Regions from separate parts of the Janthinobacterium salmonicoloratum genome, predicted to be linked through region 3. Evidence: predicted binding sites of a transcription regulator. Region 3 holds the regulator's gene; each other region holds the start of a gene.
What was found. The regulator sigma-54, encoded in region 3, starts transcription at its own class of promoters, with help from an activator protein. The targets are predictions, from matches to a motif close to TGGCANGNAANCTGCTTT.

Region 1: ACQ4WY_RS28070 (beta-propeller fold lactonase family protein) is a predicted target of sigma-54. The motif match lies at 2,205-2,222, and genes of this name have one in related genera.
Region 2: ACQ4WY_RS00745 (circularly permuted type 2 ATP-grasp protein) is a predicted target of sigma-54. The motif match lies at 2,102-2,119, and genes of this name have one in related genera.

Annotation. Positions count from the first base shown of each region.
Region 1 is NZ_JBNYXV010000012.1:1,988-12,063, reverse strand. It holds gene adh (aldehyde dehydrogenase) at 1-845, opposite strand, end outside; gene ACQ4WY_RS28070 (beta-propeller fold lactonase family protein) at 1,184-2,140, opposite strand; gene ACQ4WY_RS28065 (TonB-dependent receptor family protein) at 2,345-4,492, shown strand; gene ACQ4WY_RS28060 (substrate-binding periplasmic protein) at 4,548-5,381, opposite strand; gene pedF (cytochrome c-550 PedF) at 5,406-5,891, opposite strand; gene rtcA (RNA 3'-terminal phosphate cyclase) at 6,022-7,041, opposite strand; gene ACQ4WY_RS28045 (RtcB family protein) at 7,058-8,293, opposite strand; gene ACQ4WY_RS28040 (RNA-binding protein) at 8,495-10,063, opposite strand.
Region 2 is NZ_JBNYXV010000001.1:165,997-176,072, reverse strand. It holds gene ACQ4WY_RS00755 (hypothetical protein) at 1-800, shown strand, start outside; gene ACQ4WY_RS00750 (sensor histidine kinase) at 869-2,026, shown strand; gene ACQ4WY_RS00745 (circularly permuted type 2 ATP-grasp protein) at 2,155-3,609, shown strand; gene ACQ4WY_RS00740 (alpha-E domain-containing protein) at 3,603-4,547, shown strand; gene ACQ4WY_RS00735 (transglutaminase family protein) at 4,547-5,356, shown strand; gene ACQ4WY_RS00730 (proteasome-type protease) at 5,448-6,326, shown strand; gene ACQ4WY_RS00725 (alpha/beta hydrolase) at 6,435-7,793, shown strand; gene ACQ4WY_RS00720 (Fur family transcriptional regulator) at 7,898-8,323, shown strand; gene ACQ4WY_RS00715 (GNAT family N-acetyltransferase) at 8,339-8,857, opposite strand; gene ACQ4WY_RS00710 (hypothetical protein) at 8,902-9,096, opposite strand; gene ACQ4WY_RS00705 (CobW family GTP-binding protein) at 9,136-10,076, opposite strand, start outside.
Region 3 is NZ_JBNYXV010000002.1:189,473-199,548, reverse strand. It holds gene ACQ4WY_RS14065 (cation:proton antiporter domain-containing protein) at 1-1,527, opposite strand, end outside; gene ACQ4WY_RS14060 (KpsF/GutQ family sugar-phosphate isomerase) at 1,612-2,646, shown strand; gene ACQ4WY_RS14055 (KdsC family phosphatase) at 2,646-3,179, shown strand; gene lptC (LPS export ABC transporter periplasmic protein LptC) at 3,222-3,833, shown strand; gene lptA (lipopolysaccharide transport periplasmic protein LptA) at 3,859-4,452, shown strand; gene lptB (LPS export ABC transporter ATP-binding protein) at 4,452-5,207, shown strand; gene ACQ4WY_RS14035 (RNA polymerase factor sigma-54) at 5,212-6,690, shown strand; gene hpf (ribosome hibernation-promoting factor, HPF/YfiA family) at 6,760-7,119, shown strand; gene ACQ4WY_RS14025 (enoyl-CoA hydratase/isomerase family protein) at 7,394-8,479, shown strand; gene rapZ (RNase adapter RapZ) at 8,480-9,343, opposite strand; gene hprK (HPr(Ser) kinase/phosphatase) at 9,470-10,076, opposite strand, start outside.

The sequences.
Region 1 (10,076 bases), on a different contig from region 3:
TAATCATCGTCCGCATCCATCACGTCTTCAAAGAAGATGTTCGGCGACTTGCCACCCAGCTCCAGGGTGACGGGAATCAGGTTTTGCGCCGCATAGCCCATGATCAAACGGCCCGTGCCCGTTTCACCCGTGAAGGCGATCTTGGCGATGCGCTTGCTCGACGCCAACGGCTTGCCCGCTTCCAGACCGAAACCGTTGATGATGTTCAACACGCCCGGTGGCAGCAAGTCGCCGATCAGCTCGATCAACACCATGATGGACGCCGGCGTCTGTTCGGCCGGTTTGAGCACCACGCAATTGCCGGCGGCCAGGGCTGGCGCCAGTTTCCACACGGCCATCAGAATCGGGAAATTCCATGGAATGATCTGGCCCACGACACCCAGCGGCTCATGGTAGTGATAGGCATAGGTTTCCGCATCGATTTGCGCGACGGAACCTTCCTGGGCGCGGATGCAACCGGCGAAGTAACGGAAATGGTCGATGGCCAGCGGAATGTCGGCATTCATCGTTTCGCGGATCGGCTTGCCGTTGTCGATGGTTTCCGCCGTGGCGATCAGGCTCAGGTTTTGTTCGATGCGGTCGGCGATGCGATTCAGGATGTTGGCGCGCTCGGCAGGCGAAGTCTTGCCCCAAGCATCCTTGGCGGCATGCGCAGCATCCAGCGCCAGCTCGACGTCTTCCGCCGTGGAACGGGCGATTTCGCAAAACGGCAAGCCCGTGATGGGCGTGATGTTAGGAAAGTATTCACCTTTTACTGGTGCAACGAATTTGCCACCGATGTAATTGTCATAGCGTTGTTTGAAGGGATTGGCTACGCCCAGTTTGCTGATGTCTGCGAGATTCATGTCGTCCTCTATCGGGTTAATTAGAATGGAATTGCTGTAATTAAAACCAAACGTCCTGGTACAGATGGGGTGAGTACACGCAGTCTTCCGCAAATGCCGTGCCAGCTCGCTGCCCCACTACAAACTTAGCGGGTTTTACCCTTGTTACAAGGGTGTGGCGTCCCTACCGGCACGCTTTTCAGCGCATCCCCGGGGCATGAAAGGAGGGCGTGGGCCTGTTTGCGTTTTGAACAAGGTGGCGGCGTCCTGTTCCAATGCGGGCCAGCCCTGCTGCTGCGCCCTTTCGCCGCTGCACAATGGAACAGGTGTACCAGACTGGAACACCTGTCCCAGCTTGCCTAGCGAATGACCACGCCCCATGGCAATTCACCTACGGCAATATCGGCCACCTTCTGCGCGCTGGCCGTGTCGATGACGGAAACACTGTTCGAGCGGCCATTGGCCACGTACAGCTTGGCGCCGTCGGGCGTGATGGCCATATTCCATGGGCGCTTGCCGACGGCAATGGTGGCCGTGACCTGGTGGCTGACCGTGTCGATCACCATCACCGTGCCGTCCGTGCCATTCGAGACATACACCTGCTTGCCGCTGGGATGGACCACGATGCCATTGGCATTCTTGCCCGCTGGAATAGTGGCAATCGCCTTTCGCGCGGCCATATCGATCACGTACACGGCATTGACCAGTTCGCACGCCACATAGGCGCGGCCGGAGTCCGGACTGAAACCGATGCCGCGCGGACGCAATCCCACGGCGATGGAAGCCACTTGGCGGCGTTGCGCCACATCAATGACATCGACTTGCTCAGCCTCTTCCGCACTGACCAGCAGCCAGCGCCCATCCGGGCTGAAGACGGCATGTTCCGGGTTGCGTCCCTGCACCTTGATGTCGGCGAGCAAGACGCCCGTCTGGCCATCAAGTAAGGCCACGCTATTATTTTCCTCGACGGCCACGGCCACGAAATGACCGTCCCGGGAAGCGCTGACGCCTTCAGGCGACTTGCCCAGCGCCACCGTGCGCAGGGGCGTGCCGGCAGCGTTATCGATCAGCAGCAAGGCGCTGCTGGCCGCATCCGTGACAAACAATTGCCGCCCGGTGGGGTCGGCGGCGATGCCGCGCGGACGCTTGCCTGCCGCGATCTGGCGCACCACCTGGTCGGTCGCCGTGTCGATCACGCTCAAGGTGCCCGATTTTTCATTGGGGACATAGGCAAACGGAGCGGCCTGGATGGCGCTGCTGGCGAGTGCAGGCAGCAACCAGCACACCTGGCGCAAGCGCGAGAAGAAGTTGGGCATAATCACCTTTTCAATGGCAAAACGTTGGAAAAGCGCGCCGTATCGGCGCATCTGACCGTTGCTGCATGCAAACGCCGTGCCACTGACACGCGTATAATTTCAGCCCACCAATGGAGACATGGCAGGCATATTGCTTGATAAGACTAGGCAGACCTGTACCGCGCACGCGATCAAGCAGGCTTTTATTCACATTGGAGAATCCGCATGCAGCACCGTTTCCGCCTGAACACCATCGCCAGCCTGTTTGTCGCCGGCAGCGCCACCCTGGCCCCCCACGTCTTTGCCGCAGAGTCCGCTGACCTGGCCGCGGGACAAGTCATGGATACGGTGGTCGTCAGCGGCAGCCGCATCGCCCACCCCAGCCAGGAAGTGCCGGCCTCGATCGACGTCGTCGACAGCGCCCGCATCCAGGAGGGCCAAATCCGCGTCAACGCGTCGGAAGCGCTGGCAGCCGTGCCGGGCCTGGTCGTGCAAAACCGCCAGAACTACGCGCAAGACTTGCAAATCTCGTCGCGCGGCTTCGGCGCACGCTCGGCCTTCGGCGTGCGCGGCGTCAAACTGATCAGCGACGGCATTCCCGCCAGCATGCCCGACGGTCAGGGCCAGGCCGCCACCTTCAACCTCGATACGGCCGAGCGCATCGAAGTGCTGCGCGGACCGTTTTCTGCCATCTACGGCAACCACTCGGGCGGCGTGATCCAGCTGTTTTCCAAGGATGGGCAAAATCCCCCGTCCGTGGAGCTGAACGTGACGGGCGGCAGCTACGGCACCAGCAAGGTGGACCTGACGGCGCAGGGCCAGGCAAGCGGCATCGGCTACGTGCTCGACGGCTCGCGCTTCCGCACGGACGGTTTCCGCGACCACAGCGCCGCCACGCGTGAACAGGCGTTCGGCAAGATCACCGTCAAGCCCACCGCGGACAGCAAGCTGACCATCGTCGCCAACAGCCTACATCAAGGCAACACGCAAGATCCGCTGGGCGCCACCTGGGCCACGTTTGCCCGCGACCCGCGCGCCGGCGACATCGACCCCAAAGATGACCAGAATCCGAAGCGCAGCTTTGCCGAACGCTACAACACGCGCAAGAGCATTGATCACCAGCAAATCGGCGCTACCTATGAACAGCGATTCGGCGAGGACCGCCTGCATGTGATGGTGTATGGAGGAAACCGCGATGTAATTCAATATCAGTCAATTCCACAGGCTGCTCAAATCTCATCGCCAAAAAATTCAGGTGGCGTGATCGATTTCCAGCGCAACTTCTACGGCATCGATACCAACTGGCTGCATGTCAACCAATTAGCGGGTGGCAAGTTGAGCACCACCATCGGCATCGATTACGGCCGCTCCAGCGATGACCGCACCGGCTATGAAAATTTCATTGGCAATACCTTTGGCGTGAAGGGCAAGCTGCGCCGCAACGAGCAGGATGTCGTCTCCAGCCTCGATCCGTATATCCAGGCGGAATGGCAAAGCGGGCCGTGGCTGCTCAGCGTAGGTTTGCGCTACAGCAAGATGAAGATATCGGTCAACGACCATTTCTTCAGCAATGGCAACGATAGTGGCAGCCTGGAATACAGCCACACGACACCGGTGCTGGGCCTGCTCTACAAGCTGACACCCAACGTCAACGTGTACGCCAGCGCCGCGCGCGGCTTCGAAGCGCCCACCCTGAACGAACTGTTTTACTCGGGTAAAGACAGCGGATTCAATTTCAACTTGAAACCCGCAACCAGCACCAACCTGGAAGCGGGCATCAAGGCCAGGATCAGCAACAACACGCATGTGAATGCGGCCGTGTTCCAGATCAAGACCAATGATGAACTGGTGGTCGACGGCCAGAACTCTGGTAACGGTCGCACCAGCTATATCAATGCAAGCAAGACCTTGCGCCAGGGCATGGAAGTGTCGCTGGATTCGAACCTGCCATATGGCTTCACGACAAAAGTGGCACTGACCAGCCTGCACGCCGTGTATGACCAGGCGTTTGGCAGCGTGCGCGAAGGCAGCCGCTTGCCGGGCGTACCCAGCGCCAACCTGTTTGCGGAACTGGCCTGGAAAGACACGCTGGACCGTTTTGGCGCGGCACTGGAAAGCGTGGCCAGCAACCAGGTCTACGCGGAAGACAGCAACAGCGAAAAGCCGGCGCCCGGCTATACCGTGTTCAATGCGCGGTTCAATGCCAAGCAAAACGTGGGGAACTGGCGCTTCAAGGAGTTTGCCCGCCTGAACAATCTTTTCGACAAGACCTACGTGGGTTCCGTCATCGTCGGCGACAGCAACAAGCGCTACTATGAAGCGGCGCCGGGCCGTAACTGGTTGCTGGGTGTCAGCGCCCAGTATTCCTTCTAATCAAAAAGCCCGCGCCTCTTCCGATGCGCGGGCTTTTAAACTAGAGCAAGCTGCTTCAGGGCCGTGCTTCCTTCACACCATATTTCTCAAAGATGGTTTTCAACTCGCCGCTAGCCGCCATCTCGTTCATGGCTGCCTGCAGCAATTTGGCCACGTCGAGCTGTTGCTTGCTGACGGCCAGGCCCACGGCCCAGCCTGCACGCGGCAAGCGGGCGAACGCTACTTCGCTCAAGGGGAAAGCGGGGTCACTTTTCAGCACCGATTCGATTTCCGAACGGTTGGCCAGCACGGCGTCGAGCTGGCCTGCCTGCAATTGCTGCAAGGCTTCGGCGGCCGTGTCGAAAATGCGCACGTCGTCACGGTACTTGCCATTGTCTTCGCCCAGCATCAGCATGGCCGCGATCGAGACCTTTTCCACGCCAATGCGCTTGCCGGCCAGCGAAGCGACGCCATCGAATTGCGGCACGGCTTGCGCGCTGCGCGCCAGGCGCACGGTTTCCACGTAGTATGGCGCGAAGATCTCAACCTTGTCGTTATCCGCCATCAACTTCTTGTCGACCGGTACATGCAACATCACATCGGCGGGACCATAACCGAGGTAATGGCCCTTCCACACCATATTGCGCAAATCGTCGTTGAGGTTTTCGCCCGCGGGAAATGGCAGCAAGCTCAGTTTTAAACCCAGCTTTTTCGCCAGCGCTTCGGCGATGTCGATATCGATACCCGCCCCCTTGTCGGAAAACGGCGCGAACTCGTTGTACACAGCCACTTTCAGGCTGCCCGACTGCTGCACTTTTTGCCAGTCGGCGCGCGCCGGCGCGGCTGCGCACAGCGCCAGGCAGGCGAGCGAGATCATCGCGCGCGCCCCCCGGAGTTGAAATGAACGCATGGGACTCCTTGGTGATCAATCGGCTCAGTTAGACTCGCGGCGGGTTTCCAGATAGGTCTTGATGGCCCACATGGCTTCCTGGTTGAATACACCCTCGAACGGTGGCATGTACACGGCGCCATTGCGTACCTTACCGTGACGGATGGTGGTCAGGTAGTAATTATCCGTCTCCTTGTAGCAAGCCTGTTTCTTTGTCTCATTCTTGATACCGAAGCAATCACGGTCGAGTTGGCGCAAGTCCGGCGCGATGCCGCCCGAGATGGCTTCGATGCCGTGGCAGCGGGCGCAATTCTGATTGTAGGCCGAGGTGCCCACCGTCAAAGCCAGCTTGTTGCCCCGATACGGATTTTGCTCGAGCCACTTGTCGCCCACCTTGGGCAAGCCCGTGGTGTCGACGCCTTGCGGCGTGACATTGCCGTGCGCATAGGCATGCGGCAAGGTCAGCAGGGAAGTGAGGGCAACGGCGCCCGCGGCCGCCACGCCGAGCAGGGTACGAATGGAATAGGTCATGCTGGTCTCCTTGGTTTTTTAGTGAATATCCAAGAAGAGCAAATGCCATGCCATGCATATATGCCCCACGTCCTGCCGCCCATGTATCAATTTGGAACAGCTGCAACAGCTAGTTGTGTCACCGCGCGCGTCAGGCGGCGGCCACCGTGCAGATGCTGTGCCGCTCCTGCTGCTCAAAAGTGATATGCACGGGCAAAAATCGGGCAATCACCTGCGCATTCGTCAATGCATGCTGCGAAACCTTGCTGCAACTGAAGGTACCGCCGCCCGCCAGCGCCATGGGCAGCAAGAGCTGATCGGCCAAGTGCTCGCCAACGGCCGCGTCCGTCTTCAGATAGGCGCGCACCTCGTTCAACAGACGCTTGGCCACGGACTCGGCCAGCAAGGACTTTTCGCCGAAAGAAGTAAACACTTCCGTGACATGCTCGTGCTCAAGCGTCAGCAACAAGACATTGCCCGGTCCCTGCTCCGCCGGCAAGCCGACGATACGCAGCTGCTTGCCGCTCCAGCCCATGCCGTTGGCGACACGCTCGAGCTCGCGCTGCGCCACATTCACATGCACGCCCGCCACCATGCTTTCCGCATACCCTGCCTTCTGTTCACCGCGCTGCAGCAATGCGATAGGCCGCAAGCGCTGGCACGGTTGCACGGTGGCAATCACCTCGCCGCCGCCAGCGGGATGAAAGCCGTAGCGTTGCAGCGCGATATCCACCTCGGCGCCCATCTGTTCCAGGATGCGGCCATACGCGCGCTGCAGAAAATGCACGGGCGGCGCCATGGCATTGTGCGTGCCTCCACTGATGCGCACGGTGGACGGCCCATCCGCATGCAGCAGGGCCGGCAGCAAGGTTTGCAGCACCAGGGTGCAACTGCCGGCGCTGCCGATGGCAAAGCGGTAGTCGCCACCGCGTATGGGGCCAGGCACGAATTCCAGGCTAGCTGCGCGCAGCGCCACCGGCGTCGTGCGCGCCCCGCAAATGGCGGCCGCCGCCTGCACGGCCAGCAAATGCTGGCGCAGCAGGCCGGGCTTTTCCCGCCCCGCGCGGATATTCGTCAAGCGGAATGCTTGCCCCGTGATCATGGACAGGCTCAACGCCGAGCGCAAAATCTGTCCGCCGCCTTCACCTTGCGCTCCATCTATTTCTATCATTTCTACTTTCCCTCTGTTAACCTTTGACGCAGACGACCTGCTTCAGGATATGCACGACATCGACCAGCTCGCGCTGCGCCAGCATCACCGCATCGATATCCTTGTAGGCCATCGGAATCTCATCGATCACGTTTTCATCCTTGCGGCATTCCACGCCTTGCGTGGCGCGGATCTGGTCCTCCAAGTTGAAGCGCCGCTTCGCTTCCGTGCGGCTCATCGTGCGTCCCGCACCATGGCTGCAGCTATGAAAACTCTCCGCATTGCCTTTACCGCGCACGATAAAACTCTTCGCGCCCATGGAACCGGGAATGATCCCCAGTTCGCCGGCGCGGGCCGACACGGCGCCCTTACGCGTGATCAGCACATCCTTGCCGAAGTGGTGCTCCTTCTGCACATAGTTATGGTGGCAGTTGACAGCTTCCACGTGCGTCTGAAACGGTTTATGGATGACCGTGCGTACGGCGGCGATCAAATTCTGCATCATCACTTCGCGGTTGTTGCGCGCAAAACGCTGCGCCCAGCCTACCGCTTCCACGTAATCCTCGTAATGCTGCGTTCCCTCTGCCAGGTAAGCCAGATCCTGGTCGGGCAGGTTGATGAAGTGGGTGCGCATATCCTGCTTGGCCAGTTCGATGAAATGCGTGCCGATGGCATTGCCCACGCCGCGCGAACCGGAATGCAGCATGAACCATACAGAACCCTGTTCATCGAGGCAGACTTCGACAAAGTGGTTACCGCTCCCCAAAGTCCCCAGGTGACGATAATTGTTCGTGTTTTTCAGCTTCGGCGTTTTCAGGCAGATCGCATCGAATTCGTCCTTCAATTGCAGCCACGCGGCATCGACCACCGAGGGCGGCGTATGCCAGGCCCCCTCATCGCGGCCACGGTGTCCGCGCGTCTTCGGCGACATCCCGTGCGGAATGGCGCGTTCGATGGCGCTGCGCAGCGGCGCCAGATTATCGGGCAAATCATTCGCCGTCAGCGTGGTCTTCGCCGCCATCATGCCGCAACCGATATCCACGCCCACGGCCGCAGGAATCACGGCGCCCAGGGTGGGAATCACGCTGCCGATGGTCGACCCTTTACCCAGGTGGACGTCGGGCATGACTGCGATATGCTTGTAAATGAACGGCAGGGTCGCCGTGTTGCGCAATTGTTTTTTAGCCGCTTCTTCGACAGGCACGCCACGGGTCCACATTTTCACGGGACGGCTGCCTTCGGTATGCAGGACTTCGTATTCTTCTTTCTTCATCACTTCTCTCGTCTTGTATTTTAATCAGTGGGACAACCCGACAAGGTGGGACAGGATTTTCTGCCAGGCTCACTGCGCCTGCCAGGCCGGTTTGACGCGGCTGATCGATGTAATCCTGTCGGCATTCGGGGCACTGCAGTGCATGACAAGGTTGGACAAGACGTCTGTTATGTAGTCTTGTCCGCATTCATGCACTTTACTTCAACAACCTGGCGCCATATCGATGGCGGCGATTTCTCCCACCCAGTGGGCAGGGTCGAGCTGGCCGGCAGCAAAGGCGGCGATGATCTTGAAGACGTCATCGGAAAAACCGCCGATATTCAGGATGTCAGCGCACTCCATCGCCTGCGTCGTGGCATGCGGCGAAATATCGATGCACACCAGCTTTGCCTGCGGATTGCGCTGCTTGAACACCTTCCACTGTCCCATCGTCGCCGTGGCGCCACCGCGTCTGGCGTCGATCCACGACTCATTATCGGACACATAAATCACCAGGTCAGCCAGCTCCTTCTTGCTATTCATGCGCAGCAGCGGTGCGCTGCAATTGGTGCCACCGCCACCGATGGCCGCCAGCCTGGCCGCATTGCTCATCACACTGTCATCCGCATCGAGCCCGCACCTCACGACGCTGTGCTCGAACGGCAGCAGCATGGCATCCGGATTTTTGCGCAGCATGGCCGCCGCCACCAGCGCCGCCACGTCGATGCAGCGCACGCTCGAGGTGGCGCTGCCGCGAAAACCGCTGACGGGCGACGACATCGAACCGGAAACATCAGGGCACACCACGACCTTGCCCGCGATCCGCGGCACATGCGCCAACGATATTTCCAGCGCCTGCTCCAGCGCATTGCGCACGATGGCCGGCACGCTCTCGCCGGCCGCCATGTACGCGGACATCAACTGGTACGGAAACACCCGTGCCCGGCCAATTGCCTCGGGATCGCGCAGCTTGGCAGCGATCAGCTCCGGCATGCCGTCGATCGCATACACGCCGTGACGGCCAAAGGTGTTCAGATTCATGCGCACCATCTGCCAGCTGCCCTGGCGGGCGATCTGCGCCCAATCCTGCGCGCTCAAGGGCAGCGCCGTCAGCATCTGGAACGGTACATCCGGTATCGTTTGACCAGGATCGGCCTTATACGCCTCGAACGTGGCCAGCGCCGGCGGCAGTGCCTTGGCATCGTACGGCTTGCCGATCAGCCAGGCAAAGAAGGCCGCGCGCCACGCTTCCTGCGGTTTCGGATGTACCATCTTCACCACGTCGGCCAGCGAGGGCGCATTGCCCACGGCGGCGGCCAGCAAGGCCTGTTCCGAAGCGGTGTTCAGCCATGCCTGCACGAGTTTTTTCGGACGCGATCCCAGCGATTTGCGGCCTACTGCCCCCGAGCGCATGATCTGCACGAAGTTGCGCAGCATCTGGCCGTTGTTAATCACGCGCTGGAAGGCCGGCGCACATTCCGCGGCGCCCTGCCCCGCCAGCACGGCCACCAGCAAGGCCGGCATGTCTTTCATGTAGCCCCGTTCGCGGCAGTACACGGCCGTCTGCGCAATGAAGGCCGGCTCGACCGCCTTGCACAGCTCGAGCACCGTTGCCAGCTGCGCTTCGGCACTGGCATAAAACGTCGTGTTCAGGCAGCCGGTGGCCGCATATTGCGCCAGCTGATGCCGGGGCGTCAGCGCGTAGGCTGGCGCGCCTTCGGCATTGCGTGCCAGGGCCGCTGGCAAGGTACCGGTCTGTTGCGCGCTCTGGAATAACTGGGCGTTGGCCATTTTTCGTTCCTCT
Region 2 (10,076 bases), on a different contig from region 3:
CGTATGCCGCCTGGAAAAGCGGTTTCAAGGGCGATGCGCGGGCGCAAGCCACGTGCTTGCTGCGCCCTGTGAAACTGTATGCGCGCCTGGGCGACAGTGCGCCGCTGCCGGACTTTCTTGCCGCCCGCATCGGCCAGCGCACGGGCATCGCCCCGGCCCGCCTGCGCGCCTGGCTGGCCGAGCAAGGCATCGTCGAAGCTGACGTGGGCGGCGCCGTCGACGCTCCCCTGTCGCGCGCCGTGGGCCGGCTGGCCGCGCCCATGGCCCGCTATTTCGTCATCCATGACACCAGCTACCCGAATTTCTTGTTAGAAACCATTCCCGGCCATATCAACGACGCCAGCTGGGACTTCAACGACTTTACCTTGCGCAATCCGGCGCTGGGCGGCGGCCCGAAAGGCCATGTGTACGTGAACCGCCTCGGCGATTCACTGGCCGTGCGCGACTTTGGCACGCCCGGCTACGCCAGCAAGCTGGAAAAGGACAAGCCTTCGCTGACGGGCCTGTTTCTGCACGTGGAACTGGTGCAGCCGCGCCACTCCGTGCCTGGCGGCGGCAAGGGCAACGATGGCCTGGCTCCTGATCCCGGCTTTACGCCCGCGCAATACGAGCGCCTGGCCCTGCTGTATATCGCCGCCAGCGTGCGCAAGGGCACGTGGCTGATCCCCGCCTTCCACGCCGTGCTCGATACGGGATTTGCGAACGGTCATGACGATCCGCAAAACTTTTCGCTGGCCGACTGGTCAGCCTCTCTTTCCCGTCTGCATGCGGCCCTTTGGCAGGCCGATACTGGACAATAAGGCGTTTCCCTGGCGGCGGATTAGGCGCATACTATTGAAAGCATAGCCATTCCTGTCAGGGAGTTCAGGTGAGTATTACCACGGATCATCAGGCGGATCGCCAGGCAGGCGCGCGCCATCCACTGCAGCGCGCGCAGCGCCTCTTTGCCATGCGCGACGCCGTCCTCAGCGTCTGGGAACAGCGCGTGCGCGCCAGCGTACAAGGCGCTGACGAGTTGCTGACACCCATACTCACCAATACCTTGCCGGCCTTTTTCGATAACCTGGCCGAAGCGCTGACCCCGGGCCACCCTCGCGAAAATGCCACCAGCAACAGCAACGTTCCCGCCGTGCATGGCAACGAACGGGCGCGCATGACCAATTACGGCCCGGAACAAGTGATCCAGGAATACCAGATTTTCCGCGACTGCTTCGCCGCCGTCGCACATGAGTCCGGCATCAGCTTGCGCGGCAAGGATTGGCAAGTGATCAACGCATCGATCGACGTGGGCATCCGCGAATCGATACGCGAATTTACCAGCATGCACGAAGGCTTCCGGCGCCGCATCGCAGCCGGCCTGTCGCACGACATGCGCAATCCCCTGGCCGTGATCAGCACCAGCGCCCAGCTGCTGCTCAGGCTAGCGGACCCGGAACGGGTGGTATTGCTGGCGCACAAGATTGCCGAGCACAGCAAGCGACTCGACAGCATGATCGAGGAATTGCTCGATGGCCTCAGCTACCACCAGGGCCAGCAACTGCCGCTGGCCCTGAGCCAGTTCGATGTGCTGCCCCTGGTGCATGCCGTGGCCAGCCAGGTCAACCTGCAGCAGCCGGACAAATGCCAGGTCAGCGGGCAAGCCGTCGTCGGCTGGTGGTGCGAGAATTCGCTGCGGCGCGCGCTGGAAAACCTGCTCGGCAATGCACTCAAGTATGGCGACGACACGCCCATCAGCGTGCATGTGGAAGCGGTCCACGAACGCCTGATCGTCACCGTCCACAATGGCGGCCCCGCCATCGCGCCGGAACAGGCCAAACGCATCTTCGACTACCTGCGCCGCGAGAACGACAACCCCGCGCCAGGCTGGGGCATCGGCCTGCCCTTCGTGCAGAACGTGGCCGAAAGCCACGGCGGCAGCATCGCCGTCGACAGCGCACCCGAAACGGGCACCAGCTTCATCTTCGACGTGCCCGTCGATTGCCGGCCCTTCGTCCAGCCCGCTGACGTCCCCAAGAGTGACACCTAGCGCACCGAATTGGTGCGAGTGGCGGCGCAACGCCACAAAAATGGTCATATTTGCACCTGTTCACGCCCGCCCTGTTGGCACGCTTCCTGCTGAGCTATACCTAGACACGGCTCAAGGGAAATCACAACATGGCAAATTTTTTCAATGAAATGACTGCGGATGAAGTGGGTACGGACAGCAAGGTGCGTGAACACTATCGTGAATTTGACAATTGGCTGGCGCAGCAATCCCCCGAGACCATCGCCCGCAAGCGGGCCGAAGCCGACCTGACGTTCCGCCGGGTCGGCATCACGTTCGCCGTCTACGGCGACGATGCCGGCACGGAACGGTTGATACCGTTCGACACCATCCCCCGCATCATCCCCGCCGCCGAATGGGCGCAGATGCAGACGGGCCTGGTGCAACGCGTACAAGCCTTGAACATGTTCATCCATGATATTTATCATGAGCAAAACATCATCAAGGCGGGCATCATCCCCGCCGAGCAAATCTACAAGAACGCGCAATACCGCCCGGAAATGCAGGGCATTGCCGTCGCCTCCGACATTTACGCGCACATCGCCGGCGTCGATATCGTGCGCGCCGGCCAGGGCGAGTTCTATGTACTGGAAGACAACTTGCGGGTGCCGTCCGGCGTGTCCTACATGCTGGAAGACCGCAAGATGATGATGCGATTGTTCCCGGAACTGTTCGCCCGCAACCGCATCGCCCCCGTCGACCATTACCCGGACATGCTGCTCGACAACCTGCGTTCCGTCGCCCCCATGGGCGTGGACGACCCGACTGTCGTCGTCATGACGCCCGGCATGTACAACTCCGCCTACTTCGAACATGCCTTCCTGGCCCAACAAATGGGCGTGGAACTGGTCGAAGGCAAGGATTTGTTCGTCAACGACAATTCCGTGTACATGCGCACCACGCGTGGCCCCAAGCGCGTCGACGTGATCTACCGCCGGGTCGACGACGATTTCCTCGACCCGCTGGCCTTCCGCTCCGATTCCTCGCTGGGCGTGCCGGGCCTGCTGTCCGTGTACCGCGCGGGCCGGGTGACTTTGGCGAACGCCATCGGCACGGGCGTGGCCGACGACAAGTCGATCTACCCCTTCGTGCCCGACATGATCAAGTTTTACCTGTCGCAGGAACCGATACTCAACAACGTACCCACCTATCAGTGCCGCAAGCCGGCCGACCTGTCCTACGTGCTGGCGAACCTGGCGAAACTGGTCGTCAAGGAAGTGCATGGCGCGGGCGGCTATGGCATGCTGGTGGGACCGGCGTCCAGCTTGGCGCAGATCGAGGATTTCCGCCAGCGCCTGCTGGCCAATCCGGGCGGCTACATTGCCCAGCCCACCCTCGCCCTGTCCGCCTGCCCCACCTATGTGGACGCCGGCATCGCGCCGCGCCATATCGATCTGCGCCCGTTCGTGCTGTCCGGCAAGACGATTTCCATGGTGCCCGGCGGCCTGACCCGCGTGGCGCTGGGCGAAGGCTCGCTGGTGGTCAATTCCTCGCAAGGGGGCGGCACCAAGGATACCTGGGTACTGGAAGCCACATCCGCTTTTGCAGGAGAGAAAACATGCTGAGCCGCACTGCCGATCATTTGTTCTGGATGGCCCGCTACACGGAGCGGGCGGAAAATACGGCGCGCATGCTCGACGTCAACATGCAAACGTCGATGCTGCCCCAGTCCGAGCAGGACGCGGAACAGGGCTGGCGCGCCACCCTGGGCATTTCCGAGCTGCAAAGCGCATACGACCATAAATATGGCCGCTTCCACACGCGCGACGTGCTCGACTTCATGGTGCGCGACCCGAACAATCCGTCTTCCATCCTCGCCTGCCTGACGGGGGCGCGCGAAAATGCCCGTGCCGTGCGCGGCACCCTGACGACGGAAGTGTGGGAAATCCAGAACGCCACCTGGCTCGACATGCAGAAACGCCTGAAAAGCAATTTGCTGGAAACGGACCCCAGCCAGTTCTTCGAATGGGTCAAGTACCGCTCGCATCTGTCGCGCGGCGTGACGTTGGGCACCATGCTCAAGGACGAGGCGATTCACTTCATTCGCCTGGGCACCTTCCTCGAGCGGGCCGACAACACGGCGCGCATCCTTGACGTGAAGTTCCACGGCGCGCGCGACACGTCGAAAGACATCACCCAGCGCGACTTTTACTACTGGGCGGCGCTGCTGCGCTCCGTTTCCGGCTTCGAAATCTACCGCAAGGTCTACCGCGACGTGATCACGCCGGCGCGGGTGGCGGAATTGCTGATGCTGCGCGGCGACATGCCCAGGTCATTACTTGCATGCATGGATGACGTGGTGGAAAACCTGAAACATATCCGCAACGATGTCTCGGCCGATACGGAACGCTTCGCTGGCAAATTGCACGCGGAGCTGAAATTTGGCCATATCGACGACATCATGAAGGCTGGCTTGCACCATACGTTGACGGAGTTTCTGGAAAACATCTACGACCTGGGCAACCGGGTCAGCCGCGACTTCCTCGTTCCCTTGGCGGCCTGATGCAGCTCACTATCCGTCACGAAACCCATTACGCCTACAGTGCGCCGCTGGCCTACACCATCCAGCAGCTGCACCTGACGCCGCGTATCGAGCCGCAGCAGCGCGCCTTGTCCTGGCAAATCACCACGCCGGGCCAATGCCACGCCTATACGGATGCCTACGGCAATCTGTCGCACATGCTGACGATTAACGGCAGCCATCATTCCCTGAGCCTGGTGGCGCATGGCGTGGTGGAAACCATTTATCCGCACAAGGGACGGCTGAATCTGATCGATACCTTGTCGCCGCTGTTGTTTACGATGCCCACGCCGTTGACGCAGGCCAACCCGGCCATCCTCGATCTGGCCGCCGCCAGCTTGCCGGACCAGCGCGTGACGGCGGGCACGGGCCATCTGCTGCGCCTGGCCGAGCACATCGTCGGCAAGGTGGCGTATGAAAGCGGCGCCACCATGGTCACCACCACGGCCGGCGACGCGCTGGCCCTGGGGCGCGGCGTGTGCCAGGACCATGCCCATCTGTTCCTGGCTTGCTGCCACGCCTGGGGCATCCCGGCCCGCTATGTGTCCGGCTATATCGATCCGGGCACGACGGGCCACGCGGCCAGCCACGCCTGGGTCGACGCCTGGACGGAAGACACGGATTTCACGGGCTGGGTCAGCATCGACGTCACCCATGCGCGGCTGATGACGGATGCATATTGCCGCCTGGCCATCGGCCGCGACTATGATTCGGCGGCCCCGGTACGCGGCGTGCGCCAGGGGGGTGGCACGGAAACCTTGAGAGTCGATGTGCAGATCGTGCCCGTGTAAACCGGCAGGAATGAGGCTGGCCGGGCCTTGCCAGCAGGTGGCACGGTCCGGCTGGTGTAGAATGCTCCCCCTTTTGACTTGATTTACGACGATGACTTATTGCATAGGCATGCGCCTCAACGAAGGCCTGGTCTTCCTGTCCGACTCCCGCACCAACGCCGGCGTGGACCAGGTGGGCACCTTCCGCAAGATGAGCGTGTTCGAAAACCCGGGCGACCGCATGCTTGTCCTGATGACGGCCGGCAACTTGTCGATCTCGCAGGCAATCCGCCAGATCGTTTCCGAACACGTGGATGCGGATGGCCGCAGCATCTGGAACGTCGCCAGCATGTACGACGCGGCGCGCATCGTGGGCGAAGCCGTGCGCACCGTGCACCTGCGCGAAGCGAAGGCCTTGGCCGACTGCGGCATCGATTTCAATGTCAGCATCATTCTGGGCGGCCAGATAGGCGCCGAGCGCTGCCGGCTGTTCCAGGTGTATTCGGCCGGCAATTTCATCGAATCGCACGATGAGAACACCTATTTCCAGATCGGCGAAGCGAAATATGGCAAGCCCATCATCGACAGGGTCATCAACCCGTTTACGCGCCTGGACGAAGCGGCCAAGTGCGCGCTCATTTCCATGGATTCGACCTTGCGCTCGAACATTTCCGTCGGCTTGCCGCTCGATCTGCTCGTCTACGAGACGGGTAGCCTGGCTGTCACGCGCTTCGTCACCATCGATGAAAAGAACCAGTATTTCCGCATGATCCGCGACACCTGGGGCGAACAATTGAAACATGTGTTTGAAGGCATCGTCGATCCCGTGTGGAATGCGGCGCCGGAAACCACCACGAACGTGCTGTCCTCAAGCAATATGCACAGCAAGCCCGTGCGCGTGGCCATCCCCGACCACGTGAGCCGAGGCGGTCTGACAGTGGCGCCCTTGCAATCGCTGGCGCAGCAGTTCAGCGACGACAAGCAGCATTGATCTGCCGCGCACCGCCTGCGCGCGGTGCTGGACAAGTCGCTTTGCGCGTGCTTTTATGGCAATATGGGTTGACATTTAATCCAGATTGACCTGAAAGGCAGGTGGCGCATGGACTTGATTACTTCCGCTGTCGTGGCGGCCATCGGGCATGGCGCGCCCGGCCACGCGCCCGAAGTCATCGCCAGTCATTTTCAAAGGCTCAAGCAGGCCATCGCCAAGTTCGACAGCGCCGCCACCATCCTGGCCGCCATCGCCGCGCTGGAAGCCGAGCCTGACGATAGCCAGCTGCAATTGGCCCTGTCGGCCGCCCTGTCCAGCGCGAAAGTGCCCGATGACATGGAAACCCTGTTTGCGGCGCAAGGCTTGCTCGATGCGCTGCAGCGGCCTGTCCCCCAGCTACCCGAAGTGCAAGCCGCGCCCTCGCCGGCCGATAAAAGCGCCGTCGTATCCAATTATGCGGTCGTCAAGGTGTATTTCGCCACGGACCGCCAGCGCGACGTGGGCAAGCCGCCGGCCCAGCGGTTCAGCGGCGAACGCAGTAAAGGAGTGAGCAGCGGCAATGGCGGCGGCGATGGGCCGCTCAGCTATGGCAGTTGCGACATCAGCATCCCCCGCGACCACCGCATGGGCCAGCTGGAATCGCCGTCGCTGTGGCGCCTGGAGTTTCGCGACGACCCGGCCAAGCACGTGCTGCTGCTCGATGCCGAGGTGCAAGACCGCGAGCTGTTCTTTGCTGCATTAACGGCCCAGATCCGCGCCTCGGCCGGCAAGAGAGCCTTTGTCTTTGTGCATGGCTATCACGTGAGTTTCGAGGATGCGGCGCGGCGCACGGGACAGATGGCCTACGACCTGGGCTTCGACGGCGCGCCCGTGTTCTACAGCTGGCCGTCGCGCGGCGACCTGGCCGCCTACACCATCGATGAAAACAATATCGAGTGGAGCACGCCCCACCTCACGGCCTTCCTGGCCGACTTTCTCGCCAACACGGAGGCGGCGCAAGTGTACCTGGTGGGACACAGCATGGGCAACCGGGGCCTGGCGCGGGCCGTGGCCGACCTGCTGGCCGCGCAGCCGCAACTGGCGCAAAAGATCACGGAAATCATCCTGTCCGCGCCCGATATCGACGCCGCCATCTTCAAGCACGATATCGCGCCGAAACTGGCCGGCGCGCGCAACCCCGTCACCTTGTATGCCTCGTCGCAAGACCTGGCCCTGGCCGCCTCGAAAGCCGTGCACGGCTATCCGCGCGCGGGCGACAGCGGCGCCGGCATGCTGATCGTGGCGGGCGTGGAAACCATCGACGCCACCGGGGTCGACACGAGCTTCATGAAACATGCGTATTTTGCGGAAAAGCGCTCGGCCCTGTCCGACATGTTTTATCTGATACGCAACCATGCGCGCGCGGACCAGCGCTTTCTCGACCCCGTCGATACGGTCGCCGGCCGCTATTGGACGTTCAAACCATGACGCCGTTCCATCCGGTGCGGCACGCATGCTAAGATACGGCCCAGAGGGTGGCAACGGGCACGGCGATGACGCCGCCAGCCGATCCCCCCGCAAGCAGGCCTATCATGTTGACATCATCTTCTACACCGCAAGCCGAATCGCTGATCCGCAACACCAACGCCCGCGTCACCAAGACACGCGTGAAGGTGCTCGACTTTTTAATGACGCAAAGTCGTTCGCTGACCCACCACGAAATCCAGCAAGCGCTGTCGCAGGACAGCGATATCGATTCCGTCACCTTGTACCGGGTGCTGGAATGGCTGACGGAAAATGAACTGGTGCACCGCATCGCGGGTGCAGACCAGGTGTGGCGCTTCAGCGCCGGCGCCGGCCACCAGGCGCACGAGCACGCGCACTTCCAGTGCACCAAATGCGCGAACGTCACCTGCTTCAATGAAGTCAAGCTGCCGCCGCCCGTGCTCTTGCCGGAAGGCTTCAGCGGCGGCGAAGTCGATTACCTGATCAAGGGTGTGTGCCCCCGCTGCAAGTAAGCGGTGCCAGCAGCATTACCTGATCAATAAAGCCAGGTGATGCTCGTCATAAAACAAGTCGCCCACGCGCATCGAGCGCGGCTCCGTGCCATAGGCGATAAATCCCAGCGATTCATACAGTTGCCGTGCGGCATTGTTTTCCGCATTCACGCTCAAGTGCACCTGCATGACAGCGGGATCGTGTTCGGCCTGTTCGATGCAGGCCTTCACGAGACGCCGCGCCACGCCCTTGCCCCGCTGCGTTACATCGACGAACACGCCCCATAGCAAGGCCTTGTGCCACAGTTGCCGCAAGGGTTCGCGCCGCAAACCGGCAAAGCCGACCAGGCGCGCGCCATCGAAGGCGCCAAAACCGCGTTGCATGGCGCCGCCGGCGATGCGCTGCGCGTGTTCTTCCGGCGTGCGCGCCAGTTCATCCTCGCGCGACGAGGAAAACGAACTGGGCGAGTCAAGGATGGCGCGCAGGCGCAGCGCGCAAAAGGCGGCGGTGTCTGCTGGCGTCAGCAGGCGGATGACGATATCAGGTGCGGGCATGGTGGAATTCGGCAGTTTTTTTCCATTATACCCACGCCCCCGTCTCAGGCACGCACGCGGCGCAAGACTAGCAAGCTGCGCGCATTCAAGGCGGAGATCAACAACAGCAAGGCGATGGGCAGCCATGCCAGCCAGCCGAACAGCTTTGGCGATGGCGTAAATTGCCGTGATGCCAGCGCCGCCACGGCCACGATGGCCAGCACGGTGACGCCATGGCCCAGCGCAAACAGCGCCCCCATCCACGGTCAGCGCCATGGCGGGCAAGCCCGCTTCCACGCTCATGCGGCCACCGGGACTGGACTGGCCACGCAGCGGTCCAGGCCCTGCGTCAGCATCTGCTGCGGCAAGTCGCGGCCGATAAAGATGATCTTGCTGGCGCGCGTTTCACCGTCGCGCCACGGCGCGCCCAGCTCCGAGCCCATCAGCATGTGCACGCCCTGGAAGACAGCGCGGCATGGCGTATCAGCAATGTACAAAATGCCCTTGTAACGCATCAGCTGGGTGCCAAACAGCTGCACCACGGCATCGAGAAAGTTTTCCACCTGCAGCAAATCGAGGGGCTGGGACTGGTGGTAGACGAACGATTGCACGCCGTCGCCATGGCGGTGGCCCAGTTCCCCCAGGAAATCCGGCTCCAGCTCGACGATGGCGTTCAGGTTGAAGCCGCGTATGTTCAAAATGTCGCGCAGCGGCACATTGCCAAAGCGCACTTTCTGTATGCTGGCGCGGCCGTTGATGGCGATCAAACGCTGGCGCAGCGCGGCCAGCTCGTCCTTGCTGACCAGATCCGTCTTCGACAACAGGATGCGGTCGGCAAAGCCCACCTGCTCCTGCGCTTCCCTGTGTGCCGTCAATTGCTGCTGCGCATGGCGCGCGTCCACCACCGTCAATATCGCGTCCAGCATGTAGCACTCGCTGATTGACGGCTCCGCAAAAAAGGTTTGCGCCACGGGACCCGGCGCGGCCAGGCCCGTCGTCTCGATGATCACGTGATCGAACGCGATGCTGCCTGCTGCGCGCCTGGTGTGCAGCTCGCCCAGGATGCGGATCAGGTCGCCGCGCACGCTGCAGCAGATGCAACCATTGTTCATTTCCACGATCTGCTCGTCGCTATCTTGCACCAGCAAGCCATGGTCGATGCTTTCGGCGGCGAATTCATTTTCGATCACGGCGATGCGCACGCCGTGATCGCCCTGCAATATGCGCTTGAGCAAGGTGG
Region 3 (10,076 bases):
GATGACGGGCAAGGTCGGCGCCATTTCTTTAAGTAAATGCAATAACTTCAGTGCCGAGGGCGTGTTGGCATACGTGATCACCACGGCGCTGGCCCGGTAGATGCCGGCCGCCACCAGGCTTTCGCGCCGGCCCGCGTCGCCATACGAGACGTGGGCGCCGGCCAGTTGCGCTTCCTGCACCCGTTCCGGGTCCAGGTCCAGCGCGTGGTAATCGATTTTTTCTTCCGCCAGCAGGGTGGCCAGGCTTTGCCCGCTGCGCCCGAAACCGGCGATCAGCACGTGTTTCTGCGAGGCCATGGTGCGCGTGGCGATCTTGGTGAGCGCCAGGGATTGCATCATCCAGTCGTTGGCCGCCAGTTTCATGACGATGGCGTCCGACTTGGCGATGAGGAAGGGCGCCGCCAGCATCGACAGCACCATCGATGCCAGCACCACCTGCACGACGAACGGATCCATCAGCTTGATGCCGCCAGCCAGGTTCAGCAGCACGAAGCCGAACTCGCCCGCCTGCGCCAGTCCCAGTCCCGTGCGCAAGGCCACGCCGTTGCTGGACCCGAACAGCCGGGCCAGGCCCGCGATCAGGGCGAATTTCAGCAGCACGGGGCCGCACAGCAGCAGCAGGACGAGCCACCAGTTGTCGAGCACGACGCGAATATTGAGCAGCATGCCGACGGTGATGAAGAACAGGCCCAGCAGCACGTCGCGGAAGGGCTTGATATCCTCTTCCACCTGGTGCTTGAATTCCGTTTCGGAAATGAGCATGCCGGCAACAAACGCGCCCAGGGCCAGCGACAGCCCGGCCCGTTCCGTGATCCAGGCCGCGCCCAGGGTGATCAGGAGCAGGTTGAGCATGAACAATTCTTGCGAGCGGCGCTTGGCGACGATGGTCAGCCAGCCGCGCACCAGTTTCTGGCCGATGAACAGCAGCAAGATCAGCACGACCAGCGCCTTGCCGCCGGCCCAAGCCAGGGTTTCGGCCAGGTTGTCGGAATCGCGCGTGAGGGCGGGAATCAGGATCAGCAGGGGCACGACGGCCAAGTCCTGGAACAGCAGGATGCCGATGATCTTGCGGCCGTGTTCGCTTTCGAGTTCCAGCCGTTCCGTGAGCATTTTGGACACGATGGCCGTCGACGACATGGCCAGCGCGCCGCCCAGGGCGAACGCGGCTTGCCAGCTCAGGTGGATGTAGGCGGACAGGTAGCGCCCGACGAACCAGCCGAAGACGACGGTGGCGATGATGGTGGTGACCACCTGCGCCATGCCAAGGCCGAAGACGATGCGCCGCATGGCGAGGAATTTGGGAAGAGAAAATTCGAGCCCGATGGAAAACATCAGGAAGACGACGCCGAACTCGGCCAGGGTGTGGCTGGCCTCGTTTTCCGCTGCCAGGCCCAGCGCGTGGGGGCCGATAACGATGCCAACGGCCAGGTAGCCCAGCATGGGCGGCAAATGCAACATTCTGAAAGCGACCACGCCCAGCACGGCGCTGCCGAGTAACATCAGGGTCAGTTCAAGCGAGGAAAACATGGGTTGCCCGGTACGGTCAATGGAAATCGTTGTTTGTTGTGACTGGCAAGTTTTTTGCTTTCCTAATTCGTTTATACTTTGGGCATGAGTGTAACCCATGAAAAAACAATGCTGAAAGCTTTTGATCGAATTGACATGCAAGCGACGACCGAGCGCGCTGTCGCGCTGGCCCGTACCACCTTGCAGATCGAGTCCGACGCCATCAATGCGCTGCACGCGCGCCTGGCCACGGATGACAGCGTGGGCCGCGCCGTGGCGATGTTGTTGCAATGCAAGGGGCGTGTCGTCGTCTCGGGCATCGGCAAGTCTGGCCATATCGCGCGCAAGATTGCCGCCACCCTCGCTTCTACCGGCACGCCGGCCCTGTTCGTGCATCCGGCCGAAGCGGCCCATGGCGACCTGGGCATGGTCACCTCGGACGATGCTTTTATTGCCATATCGTACTCAGGCGAATCGTCGGAACTGATGGCCATCATGCCCGTCGTCAAGCGCATGGGCGGCGTGCTCATTTCCATGACGGGTAAACCGAACTCCAGCCTGGCCCAGCTGGCCGACGTGCACCTGGATATTTCTGTTGAGAAAGAAGCCTGTCCGCTGAATCTGGCGCCGACGGCCAGCACCACCGTTACCCTGGCCCTGGGCGACGCGATCGCCGTGGCCTTGCTCGATTTGCGTGGCTTCAAGGAAGAAGATTTCGCCCGCTCGCACCCGGGCGGTGCCCTGGGCCGCCGCCTGCTCACCCACGTGCATGACGTCATGCGCAGCGGCGAACGTGTACCGAAAGTGCCCGTGCAGGCTTCCTTGCTGCAGGCGCTGGAAGAAATGACGAAGAAGGGCATGGGCATGACGGCCGTCGTCGACGCGGACAACCGCCCCGTGGGCGTGTTTACGGATGGCGACTTGCGCCGCATGTTCGAGCGCGTGCAGGATTTCACGCAAGTGGCGATCCGCGACGTCATGCATGCGCAGCCGCGCAGCATCGCGCCCGAACGCCTGGCCGTGGACGCCGTGGCCGTGATGGAGCAGTTCCGCATCAACCAGATGCTGGTCGTCGATGCCGACGGCAAGCTGGTGGGCGCACTGCATATCCATGATCTGACGCAAGCGAAGGTGATCTGATGGATAGCGTAGCGGACAACCTGGCGCGCGCGGCCAAGGTCAAACTGATGATCTTTGACGTCGATGGCGTGCTCACCGACGGCAGCCTGCATTTCGGCCCGGACGGCGAGATGATGAAAACGTTTAATGTGTATGATGGCCTGGGCATCAAGCTGCTGCAGGAATCGGGCGTGCAGACGGCCATCATCAGCGCGCGCCGCTCGGCCATCACGGCGCGCCGCGCGCAAGACCTGGGCATTACCCATGTGCACCAGGGCGGCCATGACAAGCTGACGCCGTTTCGCGAACTGCTGGCCCTGACGGGCTTGACGGAAGAGCAATGCGGCTATATCGGCGACGACGTCATCGATGCGCCCATCCTGAAACGCGTGGGCTTTGCCGTCAGCGTGCCGGGCGGGCGTCCGGAAGTGCAGGGGCTGGCGCACCATGTGACGCAGGCCGGCGGCGGCCGCGGCGCGGTGCGCGAGATCTGCGAATTCCTGCTGCGCGCCCAGGACAACTATGCGCGCGTCATGGCGCCGTTCCTGGAGTGAGGCGCGCCGCCTCGCCAGTGACCTTTGAAAGAGTGAAGCCCTATGCGTAAGCCAGGAGGCGCCCATCGCTGGCGCATGATTTTTACCGTGCTGGGCGCGGTTGTTGTCGCGCTGGGCAGCTTTTGGCTGCTCGAGGTGATGAACAAGAATAGCCTGGACATCACGGCCAGCAAGCATCTGGATGAGCCCGACTATTTCATCACCAATTTCAGCCTGGTGCGCATGGATTTGACGGGTAAGCCCAGCTATATCGTGTCGGGCACCAAGCTCACGCATTATCCGCTGGACGATTCGTCCGATATCGACCTGCCCTTCGTGCGCAAGCTCACGCCCGGCATGCCGCCGATGAACATGAATGCGGAACTGGCGCATATCGACCAGGACAATACCCGGCTGCAACTGCACCGCAAGGTCGTGATCGACCGCGTGGCCAGCCCGAAGGCGCAGAACCTGACGGTCAAGACGGAAGCGCTGACGGTGTTCCCGGACGAGGAAAGAATGGAAACGGACGTGCCTGTCGATATCCTGACGGGCGCCTCGCGCATCAATGGCATCGGCATGAAGGCCAATAACGCCACCGGCGTGGTGGAAGTGCAGAATGCGCTGCGCATGGTACTCCCGCCGAAACCGCGCCCGGCCGCTGCGGCAAAATGACAGAATGAAACAAGGAAACCATACTATGAAGAACATCTTGCTGTTGACACTATTCTCGACCGTTTGCTCGTTGGGCGTGATGGGCGTGGCGCATGCCGAGAAGGCCGATTCCGAGAAGGAGGCCGTCATCACTGCACGTAGCGGCCACGTCGATGACGTCAAGCAAGTGCGTACCTTGACGGGCGACGTCGTGCTGGTCAAGGGTACCCTGACCATGAAGGCGGGCCGGGCCCTGATCACGGAAGACCCGCAAGGCTACCAGTTCATTACCTTCTGGGCCGATCCCGGCAAGCTGGCCACCTTTCGTCAGAAGCGTGATGGCGCAGGCGACCTGTGGGTCGAAGGCGAAGCGGAGCGCGTGGAATACGACAACAAGACGGAAGTGGTGAAAATGTTTTCCAGGGCCAAGCTGACGCGCCTGGAAGGCACGAAAGTGACCGACGTGGCCAATGGCGCCTTCATCTCGTATGACAGCCGCAAGGAAGAGTTTGCGATGGAAAATTCCAACAGCGGCACCAGCACCCCGGATGGCGGCAGCGTGCGCATGGTGATCCAGCCGAAGACCAAGGCGCCAGCGGCGGAGAAAGCGCCGGCCACGCCTGCGCCAGGAAAGAAATAATGGACAATACACGTTGCGGCAGCACCCTGATCGTTCGCGGGCTGCAAAAAACCTATGGCAAGCGGCAAGTCGTGCATGATGTCTCGCTGCAAGTCGAATGCGGCGAAGTGGTGGGTTTGCTGGGCCCGAACGGCGCCGGCAAGACCACCTCGTTCTACATGATCGTCGGCCTGGTGCCGTCGGACGGCGGCAGCATCGATATCAGCGGTGTGGATATCTCCAGCCTGCCGATCCACCGCCGGGCGCAGATGGGCCTGTCCTACCTGCCGCAGGAAGCGTCCGTGTTCCGCAAGCTGACGGTGGAAGACAATATCCGCGCCGTGCTGGAAATCCAGACCGTCGAAGGCCGACCGCTGAAGAAAGCCGAGATCGAGGAGCGCCTGGATAAATTGCTGGCCGACTTGCAGATTGAAAAGCTGCGCGAGAACCAGGCGCTGTCCCTGTCGGGCGGCGAGCGCCGCCGCGTGGAAATCGCCCGCGCGCTGGCCACCGATCCCCGTTTCGTGCTGCTGGACGAACCGTTCGCCGGCGTCGATCCGATCGCCGTGATCGAGATCCAGCGCATCGTGCGCTTTTTGAAGGAGCGCAATATCGGCGTGCTGATCACCGATCATAATGTGCGCGAGACGCTGGGTATTTGCGACCGTGCCTACATCATCAACCAGGGCTCGGTACTGGCGTCGGGACGCCCCGACGACATCATCGCGAACGAGTCGGTACGCCGGGTCTATCTGGGCGAACACTTCCGCATGTGAGCCAATGAAACAATCATTGCAGCTGCGCACTTCGCAGCATCTGGCACTGACGCCGCAGTTGCAGCAATCGATACGCCTATTGCAATTGTCTACCCTGGAATTGCACCAGGAGCTAGAGCAATTGCTGACGGACAATCCCTTGCTCGAGCGTCTCGACGATCCGCTCGACCGTTCGCTGCGTCTGCTGTCCGACGGGGCCTTGAGTTCCACGGCCGCGCCGGCCGAAGCGCCGCCCCAGCCGCCAGGCCAGGAGGTGCCCGCAGCGCCGGCCGAAGCGGAAACCTTTGACGGCGAGGCGGGCGAGAGCCCGGCCGCCGCGGAGGGCGGCGACAGCGACTGGAGCGAGGCGAGCCGGGGCAAGGCGCCCGACGACGAAGATTCGCGCCCGCAACTCGAAGCCCACCACTGCACCCTGCGCGAGCACCTGATGGAGCAGATGCGCGTGACGGTGCTCGAATTGCGTGACCGCGCGCTGGTCGAGCTGATCATCGACGCGCTCGACGATAATGGCTACCTGGAAGAGTCGCTCGACGACATCCTGGCGCGCCTACCGGAAGAGCTGGAAATCGATGCCGACGAGATGCGCACGGCCTTGTCGCTGCTGCAAAGTTTCGATCCGCCCGGCGTGGGCGCGCGCAATGCGTCCGAATGCCTGGCCCTGCAAATCAAGCGCTTGCCGCATATCGCCATGGTGACGCGGCGCATGGCCCTCGTCATCGTGGAAAAGCACCTGGCCTGGTTTGCCCAGCGCGATTTCAACAAGCTGAAAAAAGCCCTCGATTGCGACGATGAAGACTTGCGCGAGGCGCAGACGGTGATTCGCCAGTGCAATCCGCATCCGGGTGCCGTGTTCGCTTCGGACGTGTCCGATTACGTGGTGCCCGACGTCGTCGTCAAGCGCGCGCGCAATGGCTGGCAAGTCACCCTGAACAACGATGTCATGCCGCGCCTGCGCGTCAACGCCATGTACGCCAACCTGCTCAAGCAGGGCAAGGGCGAGGGCGCCATGGGCGCGCAGTTGCAGGAAGCCAAGTGGCTGATCAAAAATATGCGCCAGCGTTTCGACACGATTCTGCGCGTGGCGCAGGCGATAGTAGAAAGACAAAAGAACTTTTTCTCGCATGGGGCCGTTGCCATGCGCCCCCTTGTGCTCCGTGAAATAGCTGATACACTGGGTTTACACGAGAGTACTATCTCGCGGGTAACAACTCAAAAGTACATGCTGACCCCGCACGGCATGTTCGAGTTGAAATATTTTTTTGGTAGCCACGTCGCCACCGAAGCGGGGGGCGAAGCGTCATCGACGGCGATACGGGCATTGATCGTGCAACTGACAGGAGCAGAAGACCCTAAAAATCCTTTATCCGACAGTAAGATTGCGGACATGCTGGGGGAACAAGGCATGGTGATTGCGCGACGTACTGTTGCCAAGTACCGGGAAGCGTTGAAAATTCCGCCAGTGAGTCTGCGTAAGTGTTTGTAAGTTTTTTTCGGTTCCTCTGCGGGCCGGATACGATGGACCGCACGAACCCGATCATCTTTAGGAGTGTGTATGAATCTCACCATCAGCGGACATCATCTCGAAGTGACACCAGCCATCCGTGAATACGTACAAACGAAGCTGGAGCGCGTGAAACGGCATTTTGATCAAGTCATCGATATCGCCGTGATTCTGACCGTGGATAACCTCAAAGAGAAAGAAAAACGTCAAAAGGCCGAAGTCAACCTGCGTCTGAGTGGAAAAACTGTCTATGTGGAAAGCCTGGCGCAAGACTTGTATGCCGCAATTGATAGCCTGATCGACAAGCTCGATAGGCAAGTGATGAAGTACAAAACCAAAGTGCAAGGGCACGGTAAAGAGGCGATCAAGCATCTGCCAGACAATTCGGACGAAGAATTCGCCGCCGCCTAAGAACACCAAAAAACCTACTGCGCGTCGCGATTTGCGGCCTCCGATGCTCACTGTGCATACGCACAGCTCCGCTTCTCAGCCACAACTCACATCTGCTCGCTACGGTTTTTCCACGTGTTCTACGGCCTGCGACTTTGAACCGGTTGTGATCAACTAAGGGCGCTCACTGCGCCCTTTTTTGCGCCTGCCGCCTTTGTCGGGCAGCACAATGGGAACGCAATGTTCCCCGCGCAGGCGCTAGAATGTTTGCACTTTCACTTCTTTCCTGCCTGCCATGAGCGACTTCGTCGAGACCTCCATCCGCAACCGCACCGGGCACATCGTGCTCGACCGTCCGAAAGCCTTGAATTCCCTGTCGCTGGAGATGGTGCGCGCCCTGAGCGCGGCCCTGCTGGCCTGGCGCGACGATCCGCAGGTGGACGCCGTCGTGATCCGCTCCAGCAGTGAAAAAGCCCTGTGCGCCGGCGGCGACATCCGCTTCTTTTACGATGCGGGCCTGGCCACGCCGCAAGGCGGCAGCGCCTTGCTGGAAGATTTCTTTACGGAAGAATATGCGCTCAACCATGTAATTCATTTCTATCCGAAACCGTATATTGCCGTGATGGATGGCGTGGTGATGGGCGGCGGCATGGGTGTGGCCCAAGCCGGGCCTGGCAACCGTCTGCGCATCGTCACGGGCCGCACGCGCATGGCCATGCCGGAAGTCAATATCGGCCTGTTTCCCGACGTGGGCGGCAGTTACTTCCTGTCCCGCCTGGCCGGTCAGCTGGGCCTATACCTGGGCTTGACGGGCTTGACGATCAACGCGGCCGATGCCCTGTACACGGGACTGGCCGATGTCTACCTGCCCGAGGCGCAGATGGGGGCGCTGCTGGCCCTGTTCGAATCGACGCCGGGCGAGGCCTTACCGGTGGCCATCAAGGCGCTGGCGGCACCGTTTCAGGCCGAGGCGGGCGTATCTGCCCTGGCCACGGCGCGCGCGGCGCTGGACCGCCATTTCGGCGCCGGGTCCGTGGCCGCCATCATGGCCTCGCTGGCGCAGGACGACAGCCCGTTCGCCGGCAAGGCCCTGGCGGCCATGCGCCTGCGTTCGCCGCTGATGATGTCGGTGACCCTGGAATTGCTGCAGCGGGGCGCCCACCTGGGCGTGGCCGATTGCCTGCGCATGGAGCGCAGCGTGGTGCGCCACAACTTCGAACATGGCGAAGTGCTCGAAGGCGTGCGCGCGCTGGTGGTCGACAAGGACAATGCGCCGCGCTGGAACCCTGCCAGCCTGGACGAGGTCGACGCGACCATGGTGGCGGGCTTCTTTGCCCCCGTCTGGCCGGCGCAAGCGCATCCGCTACGCCACCTGGATTAACTAGGAGCGCTCGCGGTGGCGTAGTACGACCCGTTCATTCGGGCCGAAGTATTGCGCCAGCCGTTCCGCCATGTACACGGAGCGGTGCTGGCCACCCGTGCAACCCAGGGCCACCGTCAGGTAGCTGCGGTTATCGGACTTGAATGACGGCAACCATTTTTCGATGAAGGCGCGGATGTCGGCCAGCAGTTCCAGCGCGCTCGGCTGCGCATCGAGGAAGGCGATCACGGGCGCGTCGCGGCCGTCGAGGGGGCGCAGCGCCAGGTCGTAATAGGGATTCGGCAAGGCCCGCACGTCGAAGACGAAATCGGCGTCCAGCGGCACGCCCAGCTTGAAGGCGAACGATTCGAAGAACAGGGTCAGCGGCGCGCGTTCGGAGGCGACGATATCCTTGATCCACGCGCGCAATTTATTGGCGCTCAGTTCCGACGTGTCGATCACATGGCCCAGTTGCTCGATGGCCGACAGGCGTTCGCGTTCTTCCGAAATGCATTCGATCAGGGTGCGGCGACTGGCCGGATTCTGGTTCGGACGCAATTCATGCGACAGCGGATGGCTGCGCCGCGTTTCCGAGAAGCGCGCCACCAGCGAATGCGTGGTGGCCGTCAAAAACATGACCTTGACGTCGTGCCCCTGGTCGCGCAACAGGGCCACATTGTGCGGCAGGCTGGTCAGCGACTCGGCGCTGCGCGCATCGACGGCGACGGCCAGTTGCGGCGTCCCTTCGTCGAGCAGGGTTTGCACCAGGCTGGGCAGCAAGGCCGGTGGCAGGTTGTCGACACAATAGTAGCCGGTATCTTCCAGCACATTGAGCGCGACGGATTTACCGGAGCCGGATATTCCGGTGATAAGGACGATATGCATACGTCGATCATACAATAAAGATCGGCGCTGCGCTCCCGAGGCAATGATCTTTACAAATTATTGCAATTTTGACTGTAGTGTTGGTTAAACAAAATCATCTCAGTAGGAACCTGTTCTGCCATTCAATTAGTCACCGCTCATTGCCAATCTCTGCCGCTCCATGAACTCCTGCAAGGTATCGATGCCGCGCAACTGCAGAATCGTGTTGCGCACGGCCGCTTCCAGCAGCACGGCGATGTTGCGGCCGGCGGCGACGGGGATGACGACCTTGCGCACGGGTAAGCCCAGCACGTCTTCCGTGGGGAACAGGAAAGGCAGGCGCTCGACTTCTTCTTCCAGCGCGTTGCGGCGCACCAGGTGCACGATCAGTTTCAAACGCATCTTGCGGCGCACGGCTGTTTCGCCAAAGATGGCCTTGATGTCGAGCAAGCCCAAGCCCCGCACTTCCAGCAGGTTTTGCAGCAGGGGCGGGCAGCGGCCTTCGATCATGTTGGGCGCGATGCGCGAGAATTCGACGGCGTCGTCGGCCACCAGGCCGTGGCTGCGCGAGATCAGCTCCAGGCCCAGCTCGCTCTTGCCCAGGCCCGAATCTCCCGTGATCAGCACGCCCACGCCCAGCACGTCCATGAATACGCCATGCATGATGATGCGCTGCGCCAGTTTTTTCGACAGGTACACGCGCAGGAAGTCGATCACTTGCGCGGCCGGCAGCGGGGTCGAGAACAGGGGGATG